One region of the Brevibacillus sp. YAE8 genome, then DNA from elsewhere that is predicted to be linked to it. Evidence: riboswitches for the same ligand, from Rfam matches in the RefSeq annotation. Region 1 holds a riboswitch; the other holds the start of a gene.
What was found. Region 1 has a riboswitch for FMN ahead of ribD (bifunctional diaminohydroxyphosphoribosylaminopyrimidine deaminase/5-amino-6-(5-phosphoribosylamino)uracil reductase RibD). Riboswitches for the same ligand answer to the same signal wherever they lie in the genome.
Positions count from the first base shown of each region.

Region 2: another riboswitch for FMN. It lies ahead of AC27IT_RS26380 (ECF transporter S component); the one in region 1 lies ahead of ribD (bifunctional diaminohydroxyphosphoribosylaminopyrimidine deaminase/5-amino-6-(5-phosphoribosylamino)uracil reductase RibD).

Region 1 is NZ_BAAIYG010000011.1:91,712-106,945, reverse strand. It holds gene larC2 (nickel pincer cofactor biosynthesis protein LarC2) at 1-588, opposite strand, end outside; gene AC27IT_RS15375 (M23 family metallopeptidase) at 753-1,760, shown strand; gene AC27IT_RS15370 (TetR/AcrR family transcriptional regulator) at 1,869-2,519, shown strand; gene AC27IT_RS15365 (aldehyde dehydrogenase family protein) at 2,522-4,051, shown strand; gene AC27IT_RS15360 (Ger(x)C family spore germination protein) at 4,067-5,185, opposite strand; gene AC27IT_RS15355 (GerAB/ArcD/ProY family transporter) at 5,182-6,267, opposite strand; gene AC27IT_RS15350 (spore germination protein) at 6,272-7,771, opposite strand; partial or broken gene AC27IT_RS15345 (transposase) at 8,020-8,244, opposite strand; gene AC27IT_RS15340 (hypothetical protein) at 8,552-8,707, shown strand; gene AC27IT_RS15335 (hypothetical protein) at 8,811-9,380, shown strand; partial or broken gene AC27IT_RS15330 (IS256 family transposase) at 9,700-9,843, shown strand; partial or broken gene AC27IT_RS15325 (IS256 family transposase) at 9,838-9,984, shown strand; gene ribH (6,7-dimethyl-8-ribityllumazine synthase) at 10,337-10,801, opposite strand; gene AC27IT_RS15315 (bifunctional 3,4-dihydroxy-2-butanone-4-phosphate synthase/GTP cyclohydrolase II) at 10,816-12,015, opposite strand; gene AC27IT_RS15310 (riboflavin synthase) at 12,034-12,705, opposite strand; gene ribD (bifunctional diaminohydroxyphosphoribosylaminopyrimidine deaminase/5-amino-6-(5-phosphoribosylamino)uracil reductase RibD) at 12,813-13,913, opposite strand; FMN riboswitch at 14,047-14,198, opposite strand; FMN riboswitch at 14,304-14,449, opposite strand; gene AC27IT_RS15300 (HAD family hydrolase) at 14,536-15,186, opposite strand.
Region 2 is NZ_BAAIYG010000044.1:1,734-16,967, reverse strand. It holds gene AC27IT_RS26400 (protein phosphatase 2C domain-containing protein) at 1-307, shown strand, start outside; gene AC27IT_RS26395 (ABC transporter ATP-binding protein) at 399-1,409, shown strand; gene AC27IT_RS26390 (ABC transporter permease) at 1,402-2,196, shown strand; gene AC27IT_RS26385 (ABC transporter permease) at 2,200-2,997, shown strand; FMN riboswitch at 3,356-3,512, shown strand; gene AC27IT_RS26380 (ECF transporter S component) at 3,768-4,376, shown strand; gene proS (proline--tRNA ligase) at 4,695-6,161, shown strand; gene AC27IT_RS26370 (HAD family hydrolase) at 6,254-6,892, opposite strand; gene AC27IT_RS26365 (winged helix-turn-helix domain-containing protein) at 6,971-7,603, opposite strand; gene bcp (thioredoxin-dependent thiol peroxidase) at 7,755-8,225, shown strand; gene AC27IT_RS26355 (M42 family metallopeptidase) at 8,260-9,312, shown strand; gene AC27IT_RS26350 (class I SAM-dependent methyltransferase) at 9,322-10,083, shown strand; gene AC27IT_RS26345 (cob(I)yrinic acid a,c-diamide adenosyltransferase) at 10,130-10,678, shown strand; gene AC27IT_RS26340 (complex I NDUFA9 subunit family protein) at 10,812-11,717, opposite strand; gene nth (endonuclease III) at 11,845-12,579, shown strand; gene perR (peroxide-responsive transcriptional repressor PerR) at 12,737-13,171, shown strand; gene AC27IT_RS26325 (glycosyl hydrolase family 18 protein) at 13,438-15,189, shown strand.

The sequences.
Region 1 (15,234 bases):
GTCCACATTCGCTTGCAGCAGCAGCATGCCTTCGTCGATATGCTCATCGGCATGCTGCCTGCGCTCGCGAAAAACGGGGATCGCGTCCTCGCCCTCACTCCTGCCGTCTGACGCAAGCAAAAGCACCGCTGTGCCGTCTTCGTCATGCTCCACCTGTAGCAGCTCGCCTTCCAGCGTCCGCAGCGGCTTTGCGCCCATCACTTGCAGCCAGAGCATGGCGACTGCCGAAAAGTCTCGCGCTGCGTCCAATCCATCCGTCTCCCGCACGACAAGCCCGGATGCGAGCGACAAAACTTGCGGCGACAGGCCGAATGGCACGGCAAGCGGCTGCACATACAGCTCTCCCCCGCACGAGCCGGCGCCATGGTCTGCCATCAGCTCGCGCAAGGCAGCCGTCTCCCACTGCCAGCGCTCCTCCTCCATATACGGGCGATACGGTTCCGCCATGTCCAAAATGCGCCCGGCGTCCACTGCGTCACCTGCCGAAAACGCAGACGATCCCGCACACTGTCTGCCTGCAATGCGCTGCAGCGGCTTCACGAGCGACTCCAGGAAGAGCGGGCCATTTGCCCGAATGACCAGCTTCATTTTTTCTCCCTCCGTTTTTGAAAAAGCATTTCTTCCTTGCATCATACACCAGAAGCTTGCGCTGCGCGGAGAAGTTCAGCGGCCGCTTCCAAAAAGTCTCGCGGATAATCCGCAGAGACTGGCAGAAACTACAACGGAAACTACCCGGGCTGGAGGGAGTCGGCATGCGAGTTTTCCGCCTCATCATTCAGATCAGCTTATGCGTGGCAGCAGTCATTTCGCCGCTGGAATCTGCCTTCGCCAAAGGCTCCTCTGCCAACCAGGCAGACCCTCTCCTGCGGGAACGGCTGCAGCTTTTTTGGCGCATGGAGTCTTTGTACGGCATTCCCTGGAACTATTTGGCGGCTATCGATCAGTACGAGCGCACGATGAAAATACGCAAAAAGCAAACGGACAACCAGGCATCGTCCTCGCGGCTGACTGCCGTTGATATCCCGAGTGATCGCTGGACGGGCAGCATGAACCCCGACCAGGAGGACACGAATCCGGTGTCGATCCAGTTTTTCGGCGGGATGGGCATGGACGGCGACGGGGATGGACTCGCCGACCGCAACAACGATCTCGACGCACTCACTTCTCTCATTCATTACCTGGCGCAGTACGGCTTTTCTGCGGATGACTGGCAAATCGGCGTCTGGTCTTACTACCAGCGGGATCGCTCGGTGAAAACGATCCGGCAGTTCGCGCAGGTGTACGAAAAATACCAGCACCTACAGTTGGACGAGCGTCATTTTCCCATCCCGGCGAGGTACGATTACAGCTACCGCAGCACCTGGGGAGACGCGCGCGGCTGGGGAGGGCGGCGGATTCACGAAGGCACCGACATTTTCGCCCGACACGGGACGCCCGTGCTCTCCACAGCTTACGGAGTGATCGAGGTCATCGGCTGGAACCGCTATGGCGGCTGGCGGATCGGCATGCGCGACATGGGCAATGTGTATCATTACTTCGCCCACCTGTCGTCGTTCAAAAAGGGACTGAAGCCCGGCGACATCGTGGAGCCGGGGCAAGTGATCGGATACGTCGGCAGCTCCGGCTACGGCAAGCCTGGCACCGCCGGAAAATTCCCGCCCCACCTGCACTACGGCATGTATCGGGAGACTGGGGGAGCTGACTGGGCTTTCGACCCTTACCCGTATCTAAAGCGCTGGGAACGACAAAGGAAGCGGTAGCACAGCCGCTTCTTTTTTGTGTGCCCATTCGGGCGTTGACAGGAGCAAGACGGACGCATTACAATCAAATCAAAATTTGGACGATCGTCCAAAAACGAGGTGCACAGCATGACTCCCCCTTCGAAAAGCCAGGCGAAAGCGGAAGCGAAGCGGGCCTTTTTAATCGAGCAGGCGACGATCTGCCTCGCGGAAAAAGGCTACGCCCACGTCTCCTTGCGCGATATCGCCAAGGAATCCGGCGTCTCGCTCGGCATCCTGCACTATTATTTTGCCAGCAAGGAAGAATTGCTGCTCGAAGTGATCGCCAGCTACAAGGAACGCTTCATCGCCGAGCTGGAGCGCGAAGTGGTTGCCGCTCCCCTGGACAACTTTTTCCCGGCTCTCGCTGCCGTTCTCGGCCGCAGCCTGCTGGAAGACCGCAAGCTGCATCGGCTCTGGTACGATTTGCAGGCGCAGGCGCTGTACACCCCTGTCTTTTTGGAGCAGGTGCACCACACGCGAAACCGACTGCACGACCTGATTGCCCGCATGCTCAAGCGGCTGCAGACGGAGCGTGGAGCCGCGCTTGCCGTGGAGGTGAGCGCGGCAAGCTCGATCCTCTATTCCGTGATCGACGGCATGATCTTGCAAAGCTTGCTGGACGAATCCCGAACGGCCGCAGAAGCGATCAGCCGCTTTCAGCTTGCTCTCCACCATGTTCTCGAGTCGCTTTTTTCTTCTGGTTCACCTGCCACCCATCCTGTCGAACGAGGTGATTGATAATGTCCGTACTCCCTCTGCGCAATCCGGCCACGGGCGAGACATTCGGCTCCGTGACTGAAGCCAGTCCCGCCCAGGTAGACGCGGCAGTCGCCAAAGCCCGGCTCGCCTTTGAAGCGTGGTCCGCTACCTCCCTGTCCGAACGGCTGCGCTACTTGACGCGCCTGCGCCACTATCTCGTCGAGCACGGCGAAGAACTGGCGGAAAAAATCAGCCAGGCCACCGGAAAAGTGACCATCGAAGCGTACATGACCGAAATTTTTGTCACTGCCGATACGATCCGCTTTTACGAGAAGCACGCGCCGCAAATGCTGGCTGCCCAGCCCGTGCCGACCCCGCTCGTGCTCTGGCCGAAAAAATCGTACATTCACTACAAGCCGATGGGGGTAATCGCGGTCATTTCGCCGTGGAACTATCCGTTTCAACTGGCGATCATCCCGATGCTGTCCGCGCTTGTCGCGGGAAATACGGTCATTCTCAAACCGTCCGAAGTCACTCCTTCTACTGGCCTGCTCATCGAAGAGCTGTTTGCCGTTGCCGGGCTGCCGGAAGGAGTCGTCACCGTCCTGCACGGGGGACGCGAGGTCGGCAGTCGGCTGGTGGCGGCCCGCCCGGACAAAATCTTTTTTACAGGCTCGGCCGCCACAGGCAAAAAAATTATGGCCGCAGCAGCGGAGCATCTGATTCCGGTCTCGCTGGAGCTGGGCGGAAAAGACCCGATGATCGTCTTCGAAGACGCGAATCTGGAGAGGGCGGCAAACGGAGCGATCTGGGGCGCTTTTACGAACTCCGGCCAGGTGTGCATGTCCGTTGAGCGGCTGTACGTGCACGAACGTGTGTACCCCGAGTTTTTGCGGTTGGTCACGGAAAAAACGAAAGCGCTGCGCCAACGGTTTCCCGCTCAGGCGGAAGTCGGCTCGATGACTTCGCGTGAGCAGCTCGGCATCGTCCGGGCGCATATCGAGGAAGCGCTCGCCGCCGGAGCCAAAGCCGTCACAGGCGGGCTGCCGCAAACCGACAGCATGTTCATCCCCCCGACCATCCTGACAGACGTCACGCCGGACATGAAGATCATGCGGGAAGAAACATTCGGCCCTGTCCTGCCGATCATGACGTTTTCCGACGAGGCAGAAGCTATCCGCCTGGCAAACGAGTCGCCCTACGGCCTGAATGCGTCTGTCTGGTCGTCTGACAAACAAAGAGCGCAGCGCGTAGCAGAAAAGCTGTTGAGCGGCAACGTGTGCATTAACGACGTCATCATCAGCTACGCCAATCCGCACCTCCCGTTCGGCGGGGTCAAAGAGAGCGGCATCGGCCGCTACCGCGGGCCAGCCGGGCTGCAAGCGTTCACGCACAGCATCTCGGTCATTCACGACCCCGGCTCGAAAAAACGCGAGTTCAACTGGTACCCGTACACAGAAGACCAGCAGTTGATGTTCAGCGGCTTGACCCATTTTCTGTACGGAAAGCGGCCAAAATGGGACCGCCCGACGCTGAAAGCGATCTGGCGGGAGCTGAAACGGTTGCGATAACGCGAGCGGCCACGCTTACTTGATCGTGCCGTAGCCGAGTATATCGAGCTTGACCTTGATGTTGAATCCGGCCTGCTGATAGAGCGCGAGCCCTTTTTCCCGCGTCCATTTTCCGTAGTATTTCTGGCGCAGGCTCTCTTCGATTCCGGCCGGATCAACGCCCTCTTGTTGAAATTTTTTCAGCATCACAGTGGTCTCCCGTTTAATCAGCGCTTCCATCTGCTTCACGAGCTTTTCCATTTGCGGTCGTTTGTCCAAATTTTTCTTGCCATCGTAGCCTACCACCATTCCCCGCAGTTCGAGGTTGATGTCAATGACGGGCTTTTTCTGGTTGCCGTTGCTCCGCACTTTTGACTTGGACCAGACAAAATCGAAAATGATCTCTTCCAGACGCTCGCCTTCGTTCGTCTGCTCCGTCAGCTCAAACTTGACGCGGGGAAGCCGCTTTTGTCCGAGCAAGCATTGCACCAGCTTGCCTTCGCGCTGCGAGTAGAAGCCGATCAGCTTGTCTTTGCGCAGCAGAGCGACTTTGGCGATCTGAATGTTTCCGTTTTGCTTGATTAAATAGGGCAAGTTCGGATCGCCCGTCTTGCTGGTCATCATGAACACAAAGTCGTGGATCGTAGAAAAAGACGAAAAAGCCGTTTCCACCCGCGGACGCAGCAAATCGTTCAAATACGTGTTCACTTCCGGCTTGTTTCGGTACTCGCCCCTGATGATATCTTCCGCTTTGCCTTTGACAATCGCGATGAATACGTTCTCGCCCACAATCGGATTCCGGTACAGGTCGAGCACGACTTTGCCGATGCCGACTTTGCGCACCAGCTCCTCGCTGAACAAAATGACGCGAAGCTGTGACAGCGTCATCGTCCGTTCGGATTTTGTGGCGAGCTTCAACATCGCTTCGCTCGTCATGGAAGCTTTGGTCGAGTAAACTTGTGTCGATTCCTTTCCTCTGGCGGGAACGGGGATGGCGACAACGACGTTCATTTGCTTGTCGTCGATGTAGTCAAAGCCCATGACGCCGATCATCGCCATGTCTTCGAGGGCTGGCCGCTCGAACTCTCCCGTGCATCCGGCAAGCGCCAGGGAAAAAACCGTCGATATCAAATACCAACAGATCCACCTCATCATGCTCCCTCTCCCCTTCCCGAACGCAGGGCGTGCAGCAGCAATAAAAAGATCGGCCACAAAATCAAGCCATACCCCAAATAAACGGTCACATAGTCATAAATGAACCGTTGGTCTTCCACCGCAAGCGGGCCGCGAATCATGTAGTAGGAGATCGCCGTCGGCAACAGAAGATGCCAGAGCCGCTGTTTTCTTGCCATGTCTTCTATCCCCGTGCGAGCCATCCACAAATACGTCGTGGACGTGCTGAGAATGAGAAACACCCACAAGCCGATGCCGAGATTTTCGATCCGCTCCATGAAAGACAGCTCCACCGCCTTGAACAGATTCAGGATCGGATAGACGAGATTCGCCATCTGCCATTCGGAAAAGTAGGCCACACTCGTAATCAGCACCAGCACGTAAAACAAAACCACTGACCATACGCCGATCAGCACGTGCTTCAACGCCTTTTTCTTTTCGACAATAAACGGATAGTAAATCAGCAGCACCTCATACCCGAGCATGCTCCCGAACGATTGGTTGAGCGCGTCCAGCACGCTGGCCAGATCCGTATTGAACAGCGGAAAGATGTGCGTGATTCCCCCTTCCTGAAAGCCGTATTGCAGCAGCAAGAGCATCCAGCCCGTAAAGAACAGCGCCAGCAAGCAAAACCTGGCGACCAGCTTGATTCCGCCGTTGGTAATGTAAAACATCACGAGCGTCAGGCCGAGCAGCGGCACGGTGATCGTCTGGTTGTTCAGCATCGACGTCTGCAAAAGCCGCACATAGCCTTCGTTCGCGGTAGAGGCGTTCAAGATGGCGTAGACAATCACCACGACGTTGATCCCTCTGCCCAGCCACTTGCCGAGCAGCTTTTCATGAATCCGAAAAAGCGTGTCCTCCGGGTAGCGCCTGCACAAAGCGATCATCGGAAAAATCGTGAGCGTGACGATCAGCCCCATCAAAATCGGCGACCACCACAGGTTGTATCCCATTTTGCTGGCATAATGGGCAAGGGACAGCAAATTGACCCCCACCATCGTATTGATTACCAGTCCTACAACAAGAACCGGACGCAGGCTGTGAATCTTTCCTCTGTCCATCTATCTACTCCTCACCAATGGGACGCGTCTGTTTGCGTTTTGCTCGGGACATGCGGTTGCGATAGACGATGAACTTCATCGGTGCGCGCACGAGGCCGTTCAACAAGTCTGTCCACTGACGCGGCACGCCGGGCGCCATGCACGGAGTGCCGAGCGAGGTCAGGTTGAGCAGATGCGCGAACAAAAAGGCCAGCATGAGCATCTGCCCGTACATCCCCATCAAGCCAGCCATCAAAATAAAGCCGTATCGCACCAGCCGAATGGCGTTGCTCATCAAAAAATTCGGCGGCACAAACGAGAGCAGCGCTGAGATGGACACGAGAACGATCAGAATGTTGCTCGCCAGACCCGCCTGCACAGAGGCCGTCCCGATCACGATACCTCCGACGATACCGATGGTTTGCCCGATTTTCGTCGGCATGCGTATCCCGGCTTCCCGCAAAACTTCGATGACCAGCTCGATGAACAGCACTTCGATCACAGGAGGAAACGGAACCTGGCTGCGCGACTGGGACAAAATCGTCAACAAAGCGGGAGGAAGCATTTCCGGATGAAAGGTCAGGACAGATACGTAGCTCGATGTGAGCAAAATCGTGACAAACAGTCCGAAAAAGCGGATCATCCGCAGCAGGCTGGCGGTCGACCAGCGGTTGTAAAAGTCTTCCGGGCTGCTGAACATCTCCAGAAAGGAGGCGGGACAAATCGCCGCATCCGGGCTGCCGTTGAGCATAATGATGATGCGGCCGTCCAACAGCGCTGCTGTCACATTGTCAGGCCGCCCCGTCAGCCCGAACTGCGGGAACGGCGAGTACGGCTTGTCCTCCAGCATCTGCTTCAACACGGGCATCCCGACAAAGCCCTGGTACTCGACGTTTTGAATCCGCGTTTTTACCCGCTCCACGTTTTCGTCATTCGCGATATTTTCCAGGTACAGCACGGCTACCCTGTTCTTCGTCTCGGTGCCGATCGTGTAGGCGAGTATTTTCAGATTCGGCGTGGTCAGCCTGCGCCGCAGCATCGACAGATTGATTTCCAGCATCTCCACAAACGAATCCTGCGGCCCGAGCACAGTCGCCTCGCTCTCCGACTTCGTGATGGAGCGATGCTCGACCTGAAACGTATTGACGTGCAAAATCAGCTCCCTGTCCAGGAAAAACAGGATCGTATGGCCGCGCAGCAAATTGTTCATCAGCCTGCCCATGTCATCGGACTGGCACGGCTGCGCATAAGGCAACACCCGCAACGGGTCTTTTCCATCCGAGCGTTGCAACGGCAAAAAGACGGTTTCGTACACTTGCGTCAAATCTACCATCGTATCTAGAAAAAAAACGTGTACCTCTTCCTCATTGATCGTCAAGGACAGACTGCTGAGGTCATCCACGTTCGCCAATTGTTCTTTTACCATGTGCGGCGTGATGCGTTCGCCGCGACCAGACGGCTGCTCGTGCCTTCTGGCTTCTGCGACCTTGGTTACTTGCTCTCTCCACCAATCTGTCGGCCTCATGTTGAATCCCCTCGATCTGCAGGAAAATCCTTCTTACTTTGACCGATACGTGGTGATTTTATCCATTGGCGTGTGCTTTTGAAGGGAGTGGAGTAAGAGGCATTCGTGATCCGAAACGAAAAATAATTCTGAATCGGCTCGCGCCAATGGACAATTGTTTTTGCAATCGACTGAACCAGGCTTTCAATTCCTCTTGTTCCTCAGGTTTTCGTTTATCGGGAGATGTGTGGAGCAGACGTTGTTCATGTCTACCCCCGGCGATGAGTTGCCCGCGAATGGGTACGTTTTCGCGTAGCTTCTAGTGATTTGGAGAAAAGTTGAATGACATTGAACTTGTCTGCTACTACAGTTGCATCCTTCCAAACGCTTCGAACTATCTCAGCCATTCTATGAGCCAAGTCGGTCACAACAACTTGTGGAGGCGTAGCAAAGGGCCAGTTCATGAGAGCGTTACGAACCTGTTTACGTGAACGACCTTCTGTGACCTGTCAGATATGTCCACTTTGTGCATCCATGAGGGTGACACCGTACTTGTGTCCTATTGGTAGAGCAAATTCGTCCAAGCAGACCATGGTAGGCGCAAGACGCTCCTGTGGTAAACTTGTTAGACAACGTTAGATTTCCTCTCTTTCAATGGTTTGTCTCGACAACAACCACGATGGAGGAACATCTACGTTTTTTCAATGTCTATCACGGATTTATGGTGATGAATCTTTAAATTTCAATTTTTACCTATATTTGTTATATTACAAACAAATTACAAATATGGAGGTGTTGGAAGTGAAAAAGTTTTACTTAAGTGTTTTGGCTTTGAGCTTATCCCTATTAACTTTCGTTGCTCCTTCTACTGCTAAACAACCGCCGTCATGGGAAGAAGAAACTACTTTAACAAAAAAAGAAATCAATCGTATAGTTGACGATATAGGGTTAACATGAAGAAGAACTTGCGAATTTCCCAGATGATGTACTCAAAGAATTACTTGAAAACAACGCTAAAAAGTTGGCATCTAATAGTAAAACTGTAAGAGAAGAAGAATTTATGGATAAGAATACAATCACACCTCAAGTAGCTTTAGATGGTGGAATACTAGATTTAAACGCTACCGCATTTTCGGTAAATAGTGACATGACTGGTTATAAAAAGTTTTATTTATATGGAAGTTACGAATGGTCAAAAAGTCCTGAATGGGAACTTACAGACGGCTTGAGTATTGGTTTTCCAGTTACATCAAAATGCTTCCTCCCGATGTCATCACGTGGAAAAGTTCAGCAGCATGAATACAGATATTGTTATAGACCTGACAACAATACTTCAGCTAAATGGAGTTGTTCAACCTATACTACCCCTGATGATTGGGATCCTGGTGTTGGCGTAGGATCGAAAATTGATTTGGAAGCAATGCCAAGTAATAATGCTCACAAAGGGTATATATCACAATATGTATACGTCGAAAAAAATGAGTCTGGTACAGTAAACATAAAATTTGAATATGGTCATCAAACTTGGACTTTGGGATCTGTTGCCTTTGCTGTCTATCCAGCAGGTTTTGCTATTGAACCGGCATCAGTTACTAAGGTTGAAGACTTCGGTATTGTGTTTCGATACTAATCTATATAACTAAAACTAGATCCTCCCCAAAGTAAGAGAGGATCTAGTTTTAGTTATGGTGAATTTATTACAATCAGAAACAATAATTGGCCAACTTTTTTGGGGAGTGATTACTTTTGAAAATTTTCTACTTATCATTCTACCTATCAATAATGGTTATCGTAGCGTTATCATTCATATGGAATCTTATTGAAGTAATGAAAGCATTAACTGAAAAAAACAATACAAGATTTAAAACCGCTAAAACAGTATCCATAATTAGTTTCTTACTTCTCCTTGTCCTCTATATCATTATTTTTGAATACATCGGGCGTTAACCATGACGATCAAAGCATTAGCGAAAGATTGCCGAGCCATCGAGGACGTTCATGAGATGCTCAAGAACCTCTTCCGTGACACCATCCAGCAGTTGTTTGAAGCGGAAATGGACGATCATTTAGGCTATGCCAAACATAATGCTGACGATGCCTTACGGAAAATTATCTAACTGGCAACCATGGAGGCATCAAATAAATGAACCATGCCACTTCGGTGCTGGAAAGAATGTATATCGCAACTGGCCATCCATTTTGGAAGCCGCTTGCAAGGGGAACTGTCCGCATAAAGAGGCTGTTAGGTCGGCCTGACATGGAGCCTCTGCGGGCATGATTCCTTGCGATTGGGCGATGCCAGTCAACCATGCATAGCATGGCTAACGAATCTATCATGCCCGCTCCTCCATGTAAAGCCGTTGACGTAACTATTCACCTGTTAAAAACCCATTTACACAAAAAAAATTACATTACTCTTCCTACCAGGCATTCCCTTTACTTTCCTTCATTGGTTTAGCACTTCATTCACAAAAAATATCAGCCAAATAACATGAATCAAGAATGGGATCTATGTGTGCTTTCGGGCAAACGAAAAAACGGGAGCCGCAGCCCCCGTTTCGCACCCAGACAAGCGATTCGTGTCGCTTAGGCGAACTGCTTGGACAGGTTCGCCATTTCAATCGCTGCCGTTGCCGCTTCCCAGCCTTTGTTGCCCGCTTTTGTGCCGGCGCGCTCAATCGCTTGCTCGATGTTGTCCGTCGTCAGCACGCCAAAAATGACCGGAATCCCGGTGGAAAGCGACAGCGAGGCGACGCCTTTGGCTGCTTCGTTGCAGACGTAGTCGAAGTGCGGAGTCGCTCCGCGGATGACCGCGCCCAATGTCACAACCGCGTCATAGCGCCCCGACTCGGCCATTTTTTTCGCGATCAACGGAATTTCAAAAGCGCCCGGCACCCAGGCCACGTCTACGTTGTCTTCCTCTACGCCGTGGCGCTTCAACGCATCGAGCGCACCGCCTACCAGCTTGCTGACGATCAGCTCGTTAAATCTTCCTGCTACAATCCCTACGCGCAAGCCCGTTCCTACCAAATGTCCCTCAAATGTTCTCATCTTCTCCACTCTCCTTAGCCTTTGAAATGAAGCAGGTGTCCCAGCTTCTCCTGTTTGGTCGACAAATACCGTTTGTTGTGCGGATGTGCCTGCATTTGCAGCGGCACCCGTTCCTCCACCTTCAGCCCGTAGCCGTCCAGCCCCCGGATTTTGCGCGGGTTATTGGTCAAAAGCCGCATTTTTTGCACGCCCAGGTCGCGGAGAATTTGCGCCCCGATGCCGTAATCGCGCAGATCGGCGGGGAATCCGAGCTTTTCGTTCGCCTCCACCGTATCCAGCCCTTCCTCCTGCAGCTTGTAGGCGCGCAGCTTGTTAATAAGCCCGATGCCGCGGCCTTCCTGACGCATGTACAAAAGGATGCCGGAGCCCGCCGCCTCGATCTGCTCCAGCGCAGCATGCAGTTGCGGGCCGCAATCGCAGCGGTGGGACCCGAAAATATCTCCTGTGAGGCACTCGGAATGCACCCGGACGAGAACGGGCTTGGCCGAATCAATCTCGCCCTTGATGAGCGCCACGTGCTCTTTGCCGTCCAGCTCGTTCGTATAGGCGGCGATCCGAAAATCGCCATAGCTCGTCGGCAGGCTCACTTCGATTTCTTTTCGCACGTGCGATTCGGTGCGCATCCGGTAGGCGATCAGATCGGCAATCGTAATCAGCTTCAAGTCGAAGCGGCGAGCGATCTCCACGAGCTGCGGCAACCGCGCCATCGAGCCATCCTCGTTCATGATTTCGCAAATGACACCTGCGGGCACGCTCCCCGCCAGCCGGGCGAGGTCCACCGCCGCTTCGGTATGGCCCGCCCGCCGCAAAACGCCCCCGGCTCTCGCAATCAGCGGAAAAATATGCCCCGGCCTGCGAAAGTCCTCTGCCGTCTTCCGCTCGTCCAGCATCGCCAGCACGGTCTGCGAACGCTCCTGCGCCGAGATGCCTGTATGCGTGCTCACCTCGTCAATCGACACGGTAAACGCCGTCCCTTGCTTGTCCGTGTTGTGCCTGACCATTGGGGTGAGCGCAAGCCGCGCGGCCTGTTCCTCCGTCACCGGGACGCAGACAAGACCGCGCCCGTGCGTCGCCATAAAGTTAATCATCTCCGGCGCAGCCGCTTCCGCCAGGCAGACGAAGTCCCCTTCATTTTCCCGATCCTCGTCATCCACGACGATGATGGCTTTTCCTTGGCGCAAATCTTCCAGCGCCTCTTCTATGCGATGAAACATGGGCTTGTCCCTCCTCGTTCAAACGAATCCGTTTTCCTGCAAAAAAGCCATGCTGATTTTCGCGCCTTTTGCTTCGGTCTGATTGCCGCCTGCTGGCTTGCCGCGATAGCCCAAAAGCCGCTCGACGTACTTGCCGATAATATCTGTCTCCAGGTTCACCTGATCGCCCGCGCGCCGATCGTGCAGGCTGGTTGCTGCCAGCGTATGCGGGATGATCGACACCGAAAAATGCGCATCGGCAACGTCCACGACCGTAAGACTGATGCCATCGACGCAGATCGAGCCTTGCCTGATGACGTATCGTAACAGCTCCGGCGCGGCTTCGATGCGAAACAGCACAGCGTTGGCGTGCGGCTCTCGGGACAAAATCGTGCCCGTTCCGTCGATATGCCCGGAGACGATATGCCCGCCAAAGCGGTCGCCCAGCCGCATCGCCCGCTCCAGATTGACCCGCTGGCCTGTGCGCAGGTGACGGAGGGTTGTCTTTTTCATCGTCTCCGGCATGACATCTACGCTAAAATGCCGAGCCGAAAAAGACGTGACCGTCAGGCAAATCCCGTTGACGGCGATACTGTCGCCGAGCTTGACGCCTTCCAGCACCCGCTGCGCCCGAATGACCAGCCGACTCGCCTGCCCGTTGCCTGTGCTGGATTCCAACGTTCCGACTTCCTCCACCAGTCCGGTAAACATCGGCCTTTTCCTCCTCTTTGTGCTTGCTGAACAAAAATTTGCTCCCGTCGTCTGGCGACTGCTGCTCTCTGGCGCGAATGCGCAGAAAACGGAAAACCTGCTTCCAGCTACTTTTCCCATAGCGGATAACCGCTTATGCGCACGTCCTGCTCATCCAGCAGCTCGACAGTTGCATCCGCAAGCCGGACAGTCTGATCCATCGTGGCGAAGCCCGGTCCGCCAAATGGCGTGGGCGCGCCGCTTCCGCCGATCAGCTTCAACGACACGTAGCTGACGATCTTCTGAATCGCGCGCGCCTGTAAAAACGCCCCGTTCACTGCCTGCCCGCCTTCAACCAGCAGCGAAGTAATCCCGCACTCGCCCAGCGTATCCAGTACGTTTTCCACCGAAATTTGTCCGCTTGCCACAAACAGCCTGACGCCTTTTGCCGCCAATGCCGCACGCTTTTCTGGCGGAGCCGCCTCTGTCGTGAAAATCCAGGTCGGCGCATCCGCATTTTCGATCACGCGCGCTGCAAGTGGCGTGCGAAGCTCGCTGTCCAGGACGATCCGCACAGGCTGCCGCCCATACAACTGCTCCCCTTGTCTGGCCGTCAAAAGCGGATCGTCCGCCAAAACGGTTCCTACCCCGACCAAAATCGCATCGTGCTGTCTCCGCAGTTCGTGCACCTCCGCGCGCGCCCGTTCGCCCGTGATCCAGCGGCTGTGTCCTGTGACCGAAGCGATTTTGCCGTCCAGCGTGCTCGCCGTTTTCACCGTCACAAACGGGCGCTTCGTCGTGATGTAGTGGAAAAACACCTCGTTGAGCCTTTTCGCTTCCGCTTCGCCTACCCCGACGAGCACTTCCACTCCTGCGGCGCGCAGCTTCTCCACGCCTTTTCCAGCCACGAGCGGATTCGGGTCCAGCGTCGCAATCACAGCCCGGCGAATCCCCGCCGCCACTACCGCATCGGCGCAAGGGGGCGTTTTTCCGAAGTGGCTGCACGGCTCCAGCGTCACGTACAAAGTAGCGCCAGCCGCCTTTTCCCCTGCCATGCGCAGCGCATGCACCTCCGCATGCGGCTCCCCGGCACGCAAATGCGCGCCCATGCCTGCAACTGCTCCGTTGTTCACCAGGACTGCACCGACCAGTGGATTGGGGCTGGTCTGGCCGTGGGCCGAGCGCGCCAGCTCCAGCGCCAATGCCATGAACCGCTTGTCCTGCTCCATGTAAAACCTCCTTTTTCCTGCCTGGATTCCAGCCAAAACAAAAAGCCCTCGAAACCTCAAGCGTTTCAGGGCACAGGGAAAGAAGCCTTCTCGCATTCGTTTTTTGCAAAAATAACGATGCCAAAAAGCGCAGTCAGCTCTTCTTCCATCCGGACTTTACCGTCGGCTCTGGAGTTGCACCAGATCAGTCGCAAACCGTCACGGTCCACGAGTCGCGGGCTCAGACGATGGTTCGCCATCGCCATTACCGCCGGTCAGGAATTTCACCTTGCCCTGAAGATTTTCGCTATGAAGTTGCGGAACAAAAAACGCCCGTGAGAACATGCTCAGGGCGTAGGGAAAGAAACCTCGCAAATGCCTGTTTTTGAAAAAACAGCTCCGAGGTTATGCCAATACCTTCTCCCATCCGGACTTTACCGTCGGCCTTGGATTTGCACCAAGTCAGTCGCTATCCAACTGCGATAGCGAGTCGCGGGCTCAGACGTGCGTTCGTCATTACCGCCGGTCGGGAATTTCACCCTACCCTGAAGGCTGGTATTCAGTTAGGCAAAGTATAGCACATTTTTCACGTTCGCTGTCATTTTTTTAGGCAGAAGTGTTTTTCTCCTGCCTGCAAGCTTTGTTACAACATAGTCAGCAGCTCGCGCAAATCCGCAATGTACGCTTGCGGTGCCACGTCATGGCGCTCCATGTCTTGCGCATGTCCCTGGTAGGCGATAAACGCCACCTCCCCGTCCTGCGCGGCTTTTCCGTCAATCCAGGAATCCCCGACCATCGTCCAGGCCGAAGCAGGCATATCGGGATACTGCCTGCGAATGTAATGAATCCCGGACGGGTGCGGCTTCAAGGTCGTCATCTGCTCGCGCGCCACAATCTTCTCGAAGCAGCCCGCAATACCGGTTTGGTGCAGCGCTTCCTCTGCGGCAGCGTAGGCGTTGTTGGTCAAAATGAACAAATGATGCCGCTCCATGAGCTGCGCGAGTACTTCCTGGGCATGGTTCTCGAGAACAGCCTCGTGCATTCCCGCCTTTTCGATTGCCGTGACGGCTCCCCACATCTCCTGTTCGAGCTGGCTGGTCAGCCTGCCCGACTTTCGGCCAAGCTCGATTAGTTGCGAGGCGGTATGGCTGTGCCAGTCGAAGGTCGGCTCTATCAGACCATGCTCCGTCCACAACTGAAAAATTGCCCGCTTCATTTCCGCAAAATTGATCTTCGAGTGCAGCAGCGTATTGTCCATGTCAAAAATGATGCCTGTTGCAAAGCGTCTGTTCATTTCCTTTCCAGCCCCCTCGTCTTCGGTCCGTTCCCATCTCTTGCGCTC
Region 2 (15,234 bases), on a different contig from region 1:
GAATGAACCAGGAGGCTACGGTGTTTTGAACGGCGATCCCGCCTGCGCGGATTTTGTGGAGTATGGACGGGTTAACCGGGCGGGGGTAAAAGCGCTGGTGCTGGCAACCGATGGACTTTTCATGCCGGCTGCTTTCGGCGGTGACGAGCCAGGCTGGGAGGAAACGGCGCTGCCGATCTTCCGCAAAGGATTGCAGCGCTATGCAGATGAACTGATTGCGCTGGAAAACAGCGACCCGGAATGCATTCGCTACCCCCGCTTCAAAAAGTCGGACGACAAGACAGGGATTGTCCTGTTTTTGCGCTGATAGTTTGCTACAGTTTGCCTTTTGCACATTTTCACATGCTCGTATACACTAACAGTTGTTATTTGAAGCAAGCCAAAAAGGACGGTTTTCCATGATCCAAGTGAAGCATTTGCAAAAGGAGTTCCGCATCCACCAGGCCAGATCCGGCCTCGGGGGTGCTTTTCGTGACTTGTTCAGCCGCGAGTACAAGACAGTCAAAGCGGTGAATGACCTTTCTTTCACCGTGGAAGAGGGCGAGATGTTCGCCCTGATCGGGGAAAACGGCGCCGGGAAATCGACGACCATCAAGATGCTGACGGGCATTTTGACCCCGAGCGACGGCGAGATCGTCATCAACGGCTACGTCCCGTTCAAACAGCGCGAGGAATACGTGCGCTCCATCGGCGTCGTCTTCGGGCAGCGCTCACAGCTTTGGTGGGATTTGTCCCCGTTGGAGTCGTTTCGCCTGCTAAAAAGCGTCTACAAGGTCGACGAGACAGAGGGCGAAAAGTGGCTCGCGCGCTTGATCGAGGAGCTGGAAATCAGCCCGTTCGTCAGCCAGCCGGTGCGCAAGCTGAGCCTCGGCCAGCGGATGCGCTGCGAGGTAGCGGCTTCCTTGATCCACAAGCCGCGGCTGTTGTTCCTCGACGAGCCGACAGTCGGGCTGGACGTGCTGGTGAAGCAAAAAATCCGCGAGTTTTTGCGCAATCTGAACGAGACGGAAAACATGACCATCCTGCTGACCACGCACGACGTTTCCGACATCGAGGCGCTCTGTAAACGGGTGCTGGTCATGGACAAAGGCAAGCTGATCTTCGACGGCCTGCTCAGCGACCTGAAGGAAAAGTGGGGCAATGGCACAGAGATTTCCTTCCAGATGAAAAAGCGCACCTCCGCAGCCGAACTGCGCCAGACACTCGGCGAAATGCCGTGCGAAGTCACGCAGGAAAACGACTTCACCCTGAGCGTCAAGGTGCCGCAAAGCCAGGAAATGCTGCCGTTCGTCCTGTCCACGGTTATGTCGTCGTTCGAGGTCAGCGACGTGAAAATTATGGAGACGAGCACAGAGGACATCGTCCGCAACATTTACCAGGTAGATACAGAGGTGCGGGACCATGCATAGGCTCTACATGGAACTGATCCGCATGCGGTTTTTGACCATGCTCGCCTACCGGGTGAACTACTACAGCGGCATCATCATTTACGCGATCAACATCGGGGCCTACTACTTTTTGTGGGGCGCCATCTACGGCGACCAGCAGCAGCTTGGCGGGCTATCGGTCGAGCAGATGACCTCCTACGTGGCGATCGCCTGGATGTCGCGCGCTTTTTACTTTAACAACATTGACACGGAGATCGCCCAGGACGTTCGCGAGGGCAAGGTCGCCATCGAAATGATCCGTCCCTACAACTACTTGTCGGTGAAAACGGCGCAGGCGTTCGGGGAAGGGATTTTCCGCTTTCTGTTTTTCGCGGGGCCGGGGATTTTTCTCATCAGCCTGATTATTCCCTTTCACTTCCCGGCGACCGCGACCGGCTGGGGGCTGTACCTGCTCAGTCTGATGTTCGCTTTTCTCATTAATACGCAGATTAACCTGCTGACGGGTCTGTTCACGTTTTTCCTGTTCCGCAACGACGGGATGATGCGGGCGAAGCGGGTCGTCGTCGATCTGATGTCCGGCCTCGTGCTGCCGATCAGCTTTTTTCCCGGCTGGGCGCAGACCGTCATGGGCTTTCTGCCGTTTCAGGCCGTCAACTACTATCCGAGTCTGATTTTTACCGGAGCGATTACCCCTGGACGGGCCTGGGAATTGATCGGCTTTCAGGCGATCTGGATGGTTGTCATTCTGGTCCCCATCCTGGTTTTGTGGCGTATGGCCCGAAATCGGCTGGTCGTGCAAGGAGGGTAGACGATGCAAAACGTGAAACATATTATCGGCATTTTTGCCGACTACCTGGGCCAGTATTTCAAGACGAGGCTTGCCTATCGGGCTGACTTTCTCGGGGAGCTTGTGTCCAACCTCGTTTCCGAGTTGATTAACCTCGTGTTCATCATCGTCGTGTTCACGCACGTCCCGATGATGAAAGACTGGACGCGGGACGAAATCATTTTCATTTACGGGTTCTTTTTGGTGCCGTATGCGCTGTTCTCGATGTTTTTCGGCTTTTGGGACTTCAACGAGCGCTACATCATCCGGGGCGAAATGGATCGCATCCTGACCAGGCCGATTCACAATCTGGCGCAGGTTTGTCTGGAATCCATCGCGCCGGACCGCATTTTCGGCATCATCACGGGCCTGATTATTATGGGCTATGCGGCGATCCAGCTCGACCTGTCGTTTTACTGGTACGACCCGCTGATCTTCATCGGGCTGGTCGTGAGCGGCGCTCTCATCTACGGCGGCGTGTACACAGCGATTGCGGCGGTCAGCTTTTTCTCCGATTCACGGACGGGAATCGCCCCGATGATCTACAACATTCAGCAGTACGGCCGCTATCCGGTGGATGTGTACAACAAAGCTATCCGCTTCGTGCTGACCTATGTACTGCCGTTTGCCTTCGTCGGCGTCTATCCGGCTGCCTACTTTTTGCGCAAAGAAGTCTGGTACACCTACGCGGCGTTTACTCCGCTCGTGGCTGTCGTTTTCTTTGGCCTCGGCCTGTTTGTCTGGAACTGGGGAGTCAGCAAATATCGGGGAGCGGGTTCGTAGCAGTCGCGGCCTGATTCGATGCTGGAGGGGCCGAATGTATATTTTTATTTGCGGCTCGTTATGGTAACATTAGAGGTAACAAGCGAAAAAAAGACCGTCCGGCGGCAACCGGAGCGGTCTGTGCAATGGAAGCTTCCCTCAAGGGGTTCGGCTCAAAATTTCTGGAAGAATAGACCGCTGGAGTTGGGACTCAAGGGCGGTCTATTTCTTTTTGGTCAAGGTAACTACCAACCCGATCAAAGCGACCAGGAGCATATCCTATTAAATTCATCGGAAAACAATAAAAAATTGTCGATTTAGCCGTTTCCTCTATTGTCAAATCAAAAAAGCGCAGTATAATATGCAATAGACAACTACACAATTCCTTCGGGGCAGGGTGCAATTCCCGACCGGCGGTGAGCGTGCCACGAGCACGTTAAGCCCGCGAGCCTCCCTAGCTTGTTAGCAAGCGACGGAGTGCAGGATCTGGTGAGATTCCAGAGCCGACAGTACAGTCTGGATGGGAGAAGGATGACGACAGTACGTTTTCTGCACGTGCTTGTTTGCCTGTGCAAACGGGAAAAGCTGCAAAAGGGGCATGCAAAATCAGCACCTTTTGTTTCGCGAACCTGTTTCCTGCACATGCTTTGTCATACGCCTGTAATCTGCCCTGAGAATCTTTCTCAGGGTATTTTTGCGTTTCCGCAGGCAAAGCGTATGAGTAGCAACACGTGTGGCACGACCACTGTTGCCATTCCTCAAAGAAGGAGAACAAAGAGGAGATGGTACACATGAAAGAAACAGCCTTGCATTCTTCGCGCAGAGCAACCCAGCGGATCGTGACGATTCCGATGCTGGCCGCCGTTGCCTTTATCCTGCAATTTTTGGAGGTTCCCGTTCCGCTGATGCCGAGCTTTCTGAAGCTTGATTTCAGCACGCTGCCAGCGTTGATCGGCGGGCTTATGTACGGTCCGGTGGCCGGAATCATCATCGAAGTTTTGAAAAATACATTGCACTTTCTGTTTAAAAATGCAGACGGACTGGTGATCGGCGAGATTGCCAATGTGATTGCCGGCGCCAGCTTCATTTTGCCGGCTATCCTGCTGCAACGCAGCGGCCAGGGCAAAAAAGGTTTTCTGACAGGGCTTGCGCTCGGAACATTGCTGATGACGGTCGTCATGGCTGTCGCCAACGCATACGTCCTGCTCCCGGCTTACGCTGTGCTCTACCATATGCCGATGGCAGAGCTGCTTGCGATGTTCAATGCGACGAGCGTCTGGTCCCTCGTCTTGGTCGGCATTGTGCCGTTCAACATTTTCAAAGGCGTCGTGCTCGCCTTGGTCGCCTATCCTGTTTACGCCAAGCTGGGCGCTCGCCTGGCCCTGCGTACCACAAATTGACATCGGCCTTTCGACTTGCTAAGATATGTTCTTAAACGAACCGTTTTTGTGAAAAAGGCTATGAAAGGACCCGCAGCTATTTCCCTTGTTCCAGAGAGTCGGCCCTAGTCTGGAAGGCTGATACGAGGCATACCTGCACCCCATCCTGAAGCCGCCAGCGACGAGCTGGTCCGGTCGCCCCGCCGTTATCGGGTTGGAAAAGAGGACTGTGGCACAAGCCATGGTCAATCAGGGTGGTACCGCGGAAGTCAATCCTCCGTCCCTTTTGGGATGGGGGATTTTTTGCATTTCATGCGAAGAAAAAAGGAGCGTAGAAGGATGAAAGAGGACAAAGCGTTTGTAAAAGAAATTACACCGCAGTCGGAAGATTTTTCGCGCTGGTACATTGATGCGATCAAAAAGGCGGACCTGATGGACTACACCCCGGTGCGCGGCTGCATCGTCTTCAAGCCCGACGGCTTCGAGCTGTGGGAGCGGATTCAGGAGGCGATGGACAAACGGTTCAAGGAAACCGGACATCGCAACGCCTACTTCCCGATGCTGATTCCCGAGTCGTTTTTCCAAAAAGAAAAAGAGCACATCGAGGGCTTCAACCCAGAACTGCCATGGGTGACCGAAGCGGGCGGCGAACAGTTGGAGGAAAAGCTCGCCCTGCGCCCGACCTCGGAGACGATCATCGGCCACATGTACAGCCAGTGGATTCAGAGCTACCGCGACTTGCCGATCCTGATTAACCAGTGGGCCAACGTGTTCCGCTGGGAAAAGCGCACGATGCCGTTTTTGCGCACATCGGAATTTCTCTGGCAGGAAGGCCACACCGCCCATGCGACAGAAGAAGAGGCGCGCCAGGAAACGATGCAGATGCTCGAAATTTATCGCGAAGTAGTCGAGCAGGAGCTGGCGATTCCGGTATGGAAAGGGCAAAAGACGCCGAGCGAGCGCTTCGCGGGTGCGGTTGACACGTACTCGATCGAAGCGATGATGAAGGACGGAAAAGCCGTGCAGGCGGGCACCTCGCACTATTTGGGCGACAAGTTTGCGCGCGGCTTCGAGATCAAGTTTTTGGACCGCGACAATCAGTTCAAGTACGTGCATACGACCTCGTGGGGCAGCTCGACGCGGCTCATCGGCTCGATGATTATGGTGCACGGCGACGACCGCGGCCTGGCGCTGCCGCCACGGATGGCGCCTACGCAAGTCATCATGATTCCGGTAGGTCCGATGAAGCTGCGGGAAAAAGTGATGGAGGCGTTCGATCCGCTTTTCGACGAGATCAAAGCGGCAGGGGTTCGCGTGCGTGCCGACTTGCGCGAAGAGACGCCGGGCTGGAAGTTCAACGAATGGGAAATGCGCGGGGTGCCGCTGCGCCTGGAGCTTGGGCCGCGCGACGTGGAAAACGGTCAGGCGATCCTGGCCCGCCGCGATACGGGCGAAAAAGTGACCGTGCCGCTGGCGGGAATTGCCCAGACGATTGCGAAGCTGCTCGAAGACATCCAGCAAAACATGTTCCAAAAAGCGCTGGCCTTCCGGGAAGCTCATTCTCATCTCGACGTCGACACGATGGAGCAGTTGGCTGCGCACATCGCCAACTGCGAGAGCGAGAACCGCCCAAGCGGCTGGGTGCTGGCCGGCTGGTGCGGAGACGACGCTTGCGAAGCCAAGGTCAAGGAAGAAACCAAATTTACCTCCCGCAACATTCCGTTCGATCCGCCTGCCCAAAAAGCAGCCTGCATTTGCTGCGGCAAAGAGGCGAAGCATACGGTCTGGTTCGGGCGGGCGTACTAGGCGGTTCTGGTAACGCATACGCTTGAACCGAAAACAAGGGAGTGCCCCTCGCGTGAAAAAGAGGGCACTCCCTTTTTGCCTGTGCGAAAAACTTAGCGGCCGAGCACCCAGTCGGCAAAAACCTGTGCGTCGGAAAAGCGGTAGTCCGGCTCCGGATCGAAGCTTCCGGCCTTTTGCGTGACGGGCAGCCAATCTACCCCGACCGTCGTAAGCCCTGCCGCACGCCCGGCCACGATGTCGGCATCGCTGTCGCCTACAAAACTCGTCTCCCCGGCCGTTGCGCCAAGCTCTTTCAGCGCAGTAAAAATGCCTTCCGGGTGCGGCTTTGGCTGGCTCACGTCATCGCCTGTAATCACGACGGAAAAATACGTTTCCAGTCCCCACTCGCGCAAGGAAATATCTGCGCTTCTCCGTCCTTTTCCCGTGACGATTCCCATCTGGACTCCAGCCGCGTGCAACTGCTCCAGCATGCGGGCGATTTCCCCGGGGTTTTGCACCCGGGCATGCTCGCTCGTGTAGATGGCAAAAAAATGATCCAGTGCCGCGGCATGCTCGTGTGCGGGCAGCCTGTTTTGCAAAATGCCTGTCTCCGTCGGCCCGAACAGCGCGACGATTTGCTCGTCTGTGTAATGCTCCTGCAAAAAGCGCTGAAAAGTCGAGCGAAAAGCCGTGAAGATGAGCGGGAGCGTATCGGCGACGGTTCCGTCAAAATCAAACAGAATGGTGCGCATCATCCACCCTCCTTTTGGGCTGAAAAGCAAAGAAAAACCATCTTTCTTGATGGTTTTCCTGGTGTGGTTCTCTGCTTTTTACAGAGGCTTGTCCTGATCGTCTGCATCCTCAAACGGTTCTTCCGAATCGTCAGTCGGGTCAGCAGGCGTCAACGGGAACAGAACGTCGAAAAACTTGAATTTGCGGCGTCCCGGCTCGTTTTTAAAGCCTTTGTACTTCTGCAAAAGATCGCTGATGTCGTCGACCAGTTGGTTGCGTTCTTCCTGGCTCAAATAAAATTCAGTCAGGTTAAAAGCAAACGTGTTCTGGTATTCCTTGCGAACATCCTGATCGCTTGCCACGAAGCGGTTGAGTGTCCTCATGAGATCCTTTTCTGTCGTGCGAAACGGAGTGAACATGACGTCACTCAATTGCTGTGCGTTTTCCTCAATCATAAGCTGAAGCTTAACCTGAATCACCTTGGCGACTGGCTCGTAATATTTCTCAACGATGGAACCTTTGACGCGGGTATCCACCTGTTCGAGCAAACCAACACGCACGAGCTCCTTCACGTGGTAGTGAAGACGTGCAGCATTTTCGCCTAGTTCCGTAGCGATTTGTTTGGCCGTACGCGGCTCCAAATCCTCGAAGAGTTCTAAAATCTTAACCCGTTCTGCTATGGCAAGGGATTTAAGCGCTTCTGGATCGGTTACTTCAAAAAACTCTTTCATGCCAATTCTCACCATCCAACTGACTAGGCCATTTTTTTATTTTTCTTAATTAATTCTATCGTTTTCTGATTGAAAGCGCAACGTATATGCGGATGAAGTGCCTGTAAGCTTGTGGTAAAATGAGACAAGTGATTTTTACGGAGGGATGAGCATGATCGCAAGCGGACAAGCCGCGCCGTTATTTACATTGCAGGCCAATCAGGATCAGACGATTTCACTTTCCCAATTCCGCGGGAAAAATGTTGTGCTTTATTTTTATCCGAAGGACATGACGCCAGGCTGCACGACAGAGGCGTGTGATTTCCGGGACTACCATCCGCAGTTCGCTGAGCTGAATACAGTCGTACTCGGGATCAGCCCGGATTCAGTCAAATCGCACGACAAGTTTATTACCAAGCACGAGCTGCCGTTTCCGCTGTTGGCAGACCCGGAGCACGAGGTGGCAGAAGCGTACGGAGTGTGGGTGCTGAAAAAAATGTACGGCCGCGAGTACATGGGGATCGAGCGGACGACCTTTGTGATCGACAAGGAAGGAAACATCGCAAAGGTCTGGCCAAAAGTAAAGGTGAAAGGGCACGTACAGGAAGTGCTTCAATTCATCAAGGAAGAGCTGCAAGGCTGACAGGCAGAGTTGATACATAGAGGAGGAGCATTTCATGAGTGTGTCTACAGAGTATGTGGTTCAATCCTTTTGCCAATTGGCGAACATCCCGAGTCCGTCCGGCAACACAGCCAAAGTCATGGCGTGGGTAGCGCAGGAGCTGGAACAGCTCGGCGTCGAGTACAAGCGGACGAACAAAGGCGCGATTGTAGCGACTGTGCCGGGAGCGCGTGACGACAAGGCACGCCTGCTGACAGCGCACGTCGATACGCTTGGCGCGATGGTCAAGGAAATCAAAAGCAACGGCCGTTTGAAGCTGACTTTGATCGGCGGTTTTGAGTTCAATGCAATTGAAGGGGAGCATTGCACGGTGGAAACCGCGAGCGGCCGCCTCGTCACCGGAACGATTTTGTCCACGAAGGCTTCCGTCCACGTGTACGGCCGCGATGCAGGCAAGGCGGAAAGAACAGACGTCAACATGGAAGTGCGCCTGGACGAAAAAGTGACAAACAGGGAGCAGGTGCAGGAGTTGGGCATTTCCGTCGGGGATTTTGTCTCCTTCGACCCGCGCGTGACCGTCACCGACAGCGGCTTCATCAAGTCCCGGCACATTGATGACAAGGCGAGCGTCGCCATTTTGCTCGGCGTGCTGAAGGAGCTTCGCGAATCCGGACAGCAACTGCCATACACCACGCACTTTTTTATCAGCAACAACGAAGAGATCGGCTATGGCGGCAATTCCAGCATTCCGGCAAACGTCGTGGAGTATTTGGCGGTGGATATGGGCGCGATCGGCGACGGCCAGACGACAGACGAATACTGCGTCTCCATTTGCGCGAAGGATTCCTCCGGGCCGTACCACTACGGTTTGCGCAGCCATTTGACCCGACTGGCCAAAGAAAACGGTTTGAACTACGCGGTAGACATTTACTCGTATTACAACTCAGACGCGAGCGCGGCGTTGCGGTCAGGGTACGACATCGTCCACGGGCTGATCGGCCCTGGCGTGGACGCCTCCCACTCCCATGAGCGCACGCACAAAGAAGCGCTGGAAAATACGGCGAAGCTCATCATGGCTTACCTGGCTTCCGAGGAAATGCAAGCATAGGAGGACGGCATGAGCAATATGTATCAATGGGCCGATTACTACGATTTGACGCAGCGCGGCGTTGCGGGCGACGTCGATTTTTACCTGGAAGAAGCGAAGCAGGCTGGCGGCAAAGTGCTCGACCTTGCTTGCGGCACCGGGAGAATCGCGATTCCGGTCGCCCAGGCCGGGATCGAGGTGACGGGCATTGACTTGTCGCAGGAGATGCTGGCGCGCGCGCAGGAAAAGGCACAAGAACAAGGCGTGACCACAGGGCTTACGCTGCTTCAGGGAGACATGCGCAGCTTCGATCTTGGCGAGACTTTTTCGCTCATCATGATCCCGTTCCGCTCGTTTTTGCACCTGTTGCACATTCAGGAGCAGATGAAGGCGCTCGGCTGTATTCGCAAGCATCTGGCACCTGGCGGAAAGCTTGCGATGAACGTGTTTGTGCCCAAAATCAATCATTTTTACGAAGAAAATGAAAAGATGTCGCTGCGCGGAACGTATCCACTGCCGTCCGGGGGAGAAGTGTTGATGTGGGATTACACCCGCTACGACCACTTCCAGCAACTGTGCGAAGTGACCCGCATGTACGAGCGCACAGATGCGCGCGGCACTGTGGTTGAACGAGTGAATGGACGCTTTGCGCTGCGCTATATTTTTCCGACCGAGCTTCACCACCTTTTGCGCCTGAACGGGCTGAAGGTGACCAGGCGGTACGGCAACTTTGCCAAAGCGCCTTTTGATGCGAGCAGCACGGAATTGATTGTCGTTTGCGAGTCGGTGTAGCACCTTTCCAGACTTTCCAGACAAAGAAAAAAGGCGGGGGATACGGATGAAGATTTACACGAAATCAGGGGATAAAGGCGAGACTTCACTGGTGGCGGGCGTGCGCGTGCCGAAGTTCGCGGATCGCGTCGAGGCATACGGCACGTGCGACGAGGCCAACTCGCAAATCGGGCTGGCCCTGTCCCTGTTGCCCGCAACGGAGGCGTGGCAGGAGTTGCAGGATGTGTTTCACATCATTCAAACCAAGCTGTTCCATGTAGGCGCGGAGCTTGCCACACCGGAAGGGAAAAAAGTAGGCTGGCCGATCGGCGAAGAGGATGTGACGTTTCTGGAGGAGCAAATCGACAAGCTGGACGCAGGGCTGCCGATGCTCACCAACTTCATTTTGCCGGGCGGCCATCCCGCTGCCGCTGCCTTCCATATTGCCCGCACGGTTGTCAGACGCGCCGAGCGCAAAGCCGTCCATGTGGCGCAGCAAGAGCAGGTAAATCCGGCAGTCGTCAAATATCTCAACCGATTGTCCGACTATCTTTTCGTCGTCGCCCGTCACGTAAACAAAGAGACAGGCTCCGTGGAAAAAACGCTGCATGAATAAGCAAAAAGGGGTTGTCCCATAAGTCGACTGTCCGACTTGGAGACGCCCCTTTTTTTGTGTGAAAACATCTGGCTGTTGGCTGGATTCATGCGTTTGGTTGGGGACAGGCCCCTTTTGCTTGAGCCAATACTATCTATCGGAGGTAAGTAGAGATTCCTGGGCGAAACGCGATTTTTTCAGTAGGAAAAGTGTCGTACAGCCGCTGGCCGTCGCGGCAGGCATTGCCTTCGAGCAGCATGGTCAGTTGCGTGTTGGTGATCGGAAAAAACGAGAAGCCCTCCAGCATGTTGACGACAGGCTTCATGAAGGCGAGCGGGATGTGCACTTTGCGAACCCGCTTTTTGCCGATTGCTTCGCCGATGGCATCGAGTATTTCTCCGTAGGAGATCGGATCAGGCCCGCCCGTTTCATAGATTTGATTCGTCGCAGCGGGCAGGCTCAATGCCTGGACAAACACATCCGCTACCGTTTTCCGCGCTACGGGCTGCAAAGGATAGGAGCCGTCGCCGATAACAGGAGTGACAGGCATGCGCACCAGATCCGCGAGCATGTTGACGAACTCGTCGCCCGGACCGAAGATGACCGATGGCTGAAAAATGACGTACGGGATTCCGCTTGCGATCACGAGCTGCTCGGCTTCGTACTTTGTGCGGTGGTAGGCGCTTGTCGCGTTTGCTCTGGAACCGAGGGCGCTCATGTGGACGAAGCGCTTTACGCCCGCCTGCTTCGCTGCCTCCACGACGTTTTTCGTGCCCTCGACGTGAATTTTGGGAAACGTAATCCCTTTGCCCGGCTGCTCGCGAATGATTCCGACCAGGTGAATGACCGCCTCGCAGCCTGCCATGGCGCTTTTCAGCGATTCGACGTCCAATATGTCTCCGGCTGCCAGAGAGACGCTTCCCGGCCCGGCCTGCCCGTGGTGCAGCTTGTCTTTTGAGGCTTGCCGCGTCAAGCAAACGGCATCGTGACCTTCGGCAATCAGCCGCTCCAACACGCCTTTGCCGACAAATCCGGTAGCTCCCGTCAGGAAAACCTTCATGCGTATCGCCCCCCGTTAAATCTTTCCAAGCCCATTTTACATCAGCACAGCGGCATCGTGCTATTGCTTGCGACGATTGCCGAGCCGATCAAGATCGGTATAATGTAGGAAAAAGGGGGATATATTTATGGCACAACGCAAAGTACCCGTCGCAGACATTTTGGATACGCTTCAGCAAATGTACCCGGATGCCCACTGCGAATTGAACTATACAACCCCGTTTGAGCTGTTGATCGCGACCATTCTTTCGGCACAGTGCACGGATAAGCGGGTGAACGAGATTACCGAGCCGATGTTTAAAGAGCTGAACCGGCCGGAGCACTACCTGCATCTCACCCAGGAAGAAATGGAAGAGCATATAAAAGGGCTGGGCTTGTATAAAAATAAGAGCAAAAACATTTTGGAGGCCTGTAGAATCTTGTTTGAAAAGTACAACGGGGAGGTGCCGCAAACGCATGCCGAGCTGGAAGCGTTGCCGGGCGTAGGGAGGAAGACGGCCAATGTCGTTCTCTCCAATGCGTTTGGCGTCCCGGCTATTGCGGTCGATACTCACGTGTTCCGCGTGGCGAACCGCCTCGGTCTTGCCAAAAGCGACAACGTAGACGAAGTGGAGCGCCAACTGATGAAGCGCATCCCGCGCGAAAAGTGGTCGGATGCCCACCATTGGCTGATCTGGCACGGCAGAAGAATCTGTGCGGCGCGCAATCCGAAGTGCGATCAATGTCCGCTGCAATCCATGTGCAAATACGCTCTGACGGAGGCCAAAAAAGCAGAGAAAAAAGCGCCTGCGAAGCAAGCTGGCAAACAAGCCGCCAAGCCGAAAGCGAAGCCCAGAGCGAAAAAGGAGCCGAGCATTTCTTGAGGGAAGCTCGATTTCCAGTTCTTTCTCCTCAATTCCGCGTAATGGATATTGACAGTTTTCGCCGAATAGACGTACACTTATTTAAAGTAATTCTAATCAATGACAAACAGGATTGACTGATCTTTTGTCTTGCGAAAGACTGTGGGGTGTGACAATTATGACACAGCGTGTGGAAAAAGCTGTAGAAATCCTCAAAAACACCGGGGTTCGGATGACACCTCAGCGCCATGCCATTTTAACGTACCTGCTGGAGACGATGACTCACCCGACGGCTGACGAAATATACAAAGCTCTCGAAGGTAAATTCCCGAACATGAGCGTCGCAACGATTTACAATAACCTGCGGGTTTTTAAAGATGCGGGCCTGGTGATTGAGCTTACCTACGGGGACGCGTCCAGTCGCTTCGATGCCAATGTGGAGGAAGATCATTACCACGCGATCTGTTCCAATTGCGGGGCGATCCGGGACTTCCATTTCCCGTATTTGCGGGAGGCGGAAGAAGCTGCCGCAAAAGACATCGGGTTTAAAGTTACCGGACATCGTATGGAAGTATATGGCATCTGCGAGTCCTGTCAAAAGAGCGCCCACTAAAATGAAGCTGTACGGACGAACACCTTTTGTCTCAACGAAAGCTTAGCAAGTTGAGATAGAAGGTGTTTTTCTGTTGAAAGGTGTAACGTTTTGACTGTTCAAACGTCTTTTTTTGGGGGAGAGCGGGGCTTGTCTCTCGTTTTTTCCAGTAGACAAAAGGTTGTGAATCGTTTGAAGCCACGTTATGATCGAATTGACAGACGAATGACGAATGCATACAATCAGGTCCGCGTGCGGGCTTATTTGGCTGGGAGGAGGAACAGGCCATGAACATGCAGCTTGGAATGGCACCTCGCCCCAGGCGTAGACGGAGAAGGGCAATGCGCAGGCTTTTTGCGCTGATGCTTTTCTTGCTTGCAATTTTCGGCAGCATATACTGGTTTTTCGTGCTGCGCGCTTCGACCGAGCACGTCCAGCCGTACGACGGCGACAAAGCAGTCATCGTCTACGAAGGACAGCGGGCGGATGCTTCGTATTTGCTGGAGGCGGAGCAAATCTTGCTGCCTTTTGACTTTATCAAGGAAAAGATTGATCCGGCGATCTTTTGGGATGAGCCTACCAAGTCGGTGATCGTGACGACGAAGGACAAAGTGCTCAGGATGGAGAGTGGCGAAGTAGTCGCCCATCTGAACAAGCAGCCGGTCAATTTGCAGGTGCCGGTCAAGGAAGTGGGCGGGACTCGCTACGTGCCGCTTGATCCATTGGAAAAGCTGTATCCTTTTGCTTTTGAGCACAAAGTGGATACAGGCGTCCTCACGGTGGAGCAGGAAGGGTACGAAATCGGGCAGGCAAAAGTTGTCAGCGACGAGGAAAAACAACCCGTTCGCGTTGGCGCTTCGCACCGCACTCCGATCGTTGCCGAGCTATCTGCCGGAGAACTGGTCGATGTGCTCGGCCAGCAGGAAGGCTACTACCGCGTGTTGACCGCTTCCGGAATCGCGGGCTTTCTCCCGGAGAAAAGCCTGGAGATGGCGAGCAAGCGGAAGGTCACCTTGCAGCACGCCACTTCTTCCGAGGGGCAAGCTGCGTGGAAGCCGAATGGCGAAAAGGTAAACATGGTCTGGGAGCATGTTGTCAATAAAAATCCGAACGTCGCCCAAATCGGGGCGTTGCCTGGCGTCAATGTCGTCTCGCCCACCTGGTTTGAGCTGAAGGATGCAGAAGGGACGCTTTTGAACAGGGCTGACCCGGCGTATGTGAAATGGGCGCACAAGCGCGGCTATCAGGTGTGGGGGCTGGTCACGAACGGCTTCAATCCGGACTGGACCCAAGCGGTGCTCGGCAGCTACGACAAACGAGACAAGCTGATCGCCCAGCTCATTCACTACGCGCACCTGTACGATCTGGACGGCATCAACATCGACTTTGAAAATGTGTACTACGAAGACAAGGAGCGGCTCGTCCAGTTTGTTCGCGAGCTGACGCCGTATTTGCACCAGCAAGGGCTGACCGTTTCCATTGATGTCACCATCAAGTCCAATGCGAAGACGTGGTCGATGTTTTTGGATCGCAAGGCATTGGCCCAGGTGGTCGACTACATGGCTGTCATGACATACGATGAGCATTGGGCGGCGAGTCCAAAAGCAGGCTCGGTCGCTTCGCTGCCTTGGGTGGAAGCAGGCTTGCAAGGCGTGCTCGAGGAAGTGCCAAACGAAAAGCTGCTGCTGGGCGTTCCTTTTTACACGAGACTGTGGACGGAAGCCAAGCAGGCTGACGGCACAATCAAGGTAAGCTCCAAAGCGCTGTCCATGCCAAGGGCGCAAGAATGGGTGCAGGAGCGAAAGCTTACGCCTGTTCTCGACGAAGCATCCGGCCAACAATACGTGGAATATCGCGATCCGAAAGACGGGAATGTCTACAAGATGTGGCTGGAGGATGTCTCTTCCATGAAAAAGCGGATCGAGCTGGTCAAAAAGTACGATCTGGCCGGAGTCGCTTCGTGGCGGCGCGGATTTGAAGAGCCGGAGATTTGGCCGGCCATCGAAGAAGGCTTGAAAAGCGCCATAACGGCTCAGTAAAAAAAGAAGCCACCTGCTGCCCGTAAGACGGGATTGTGCAGGTGG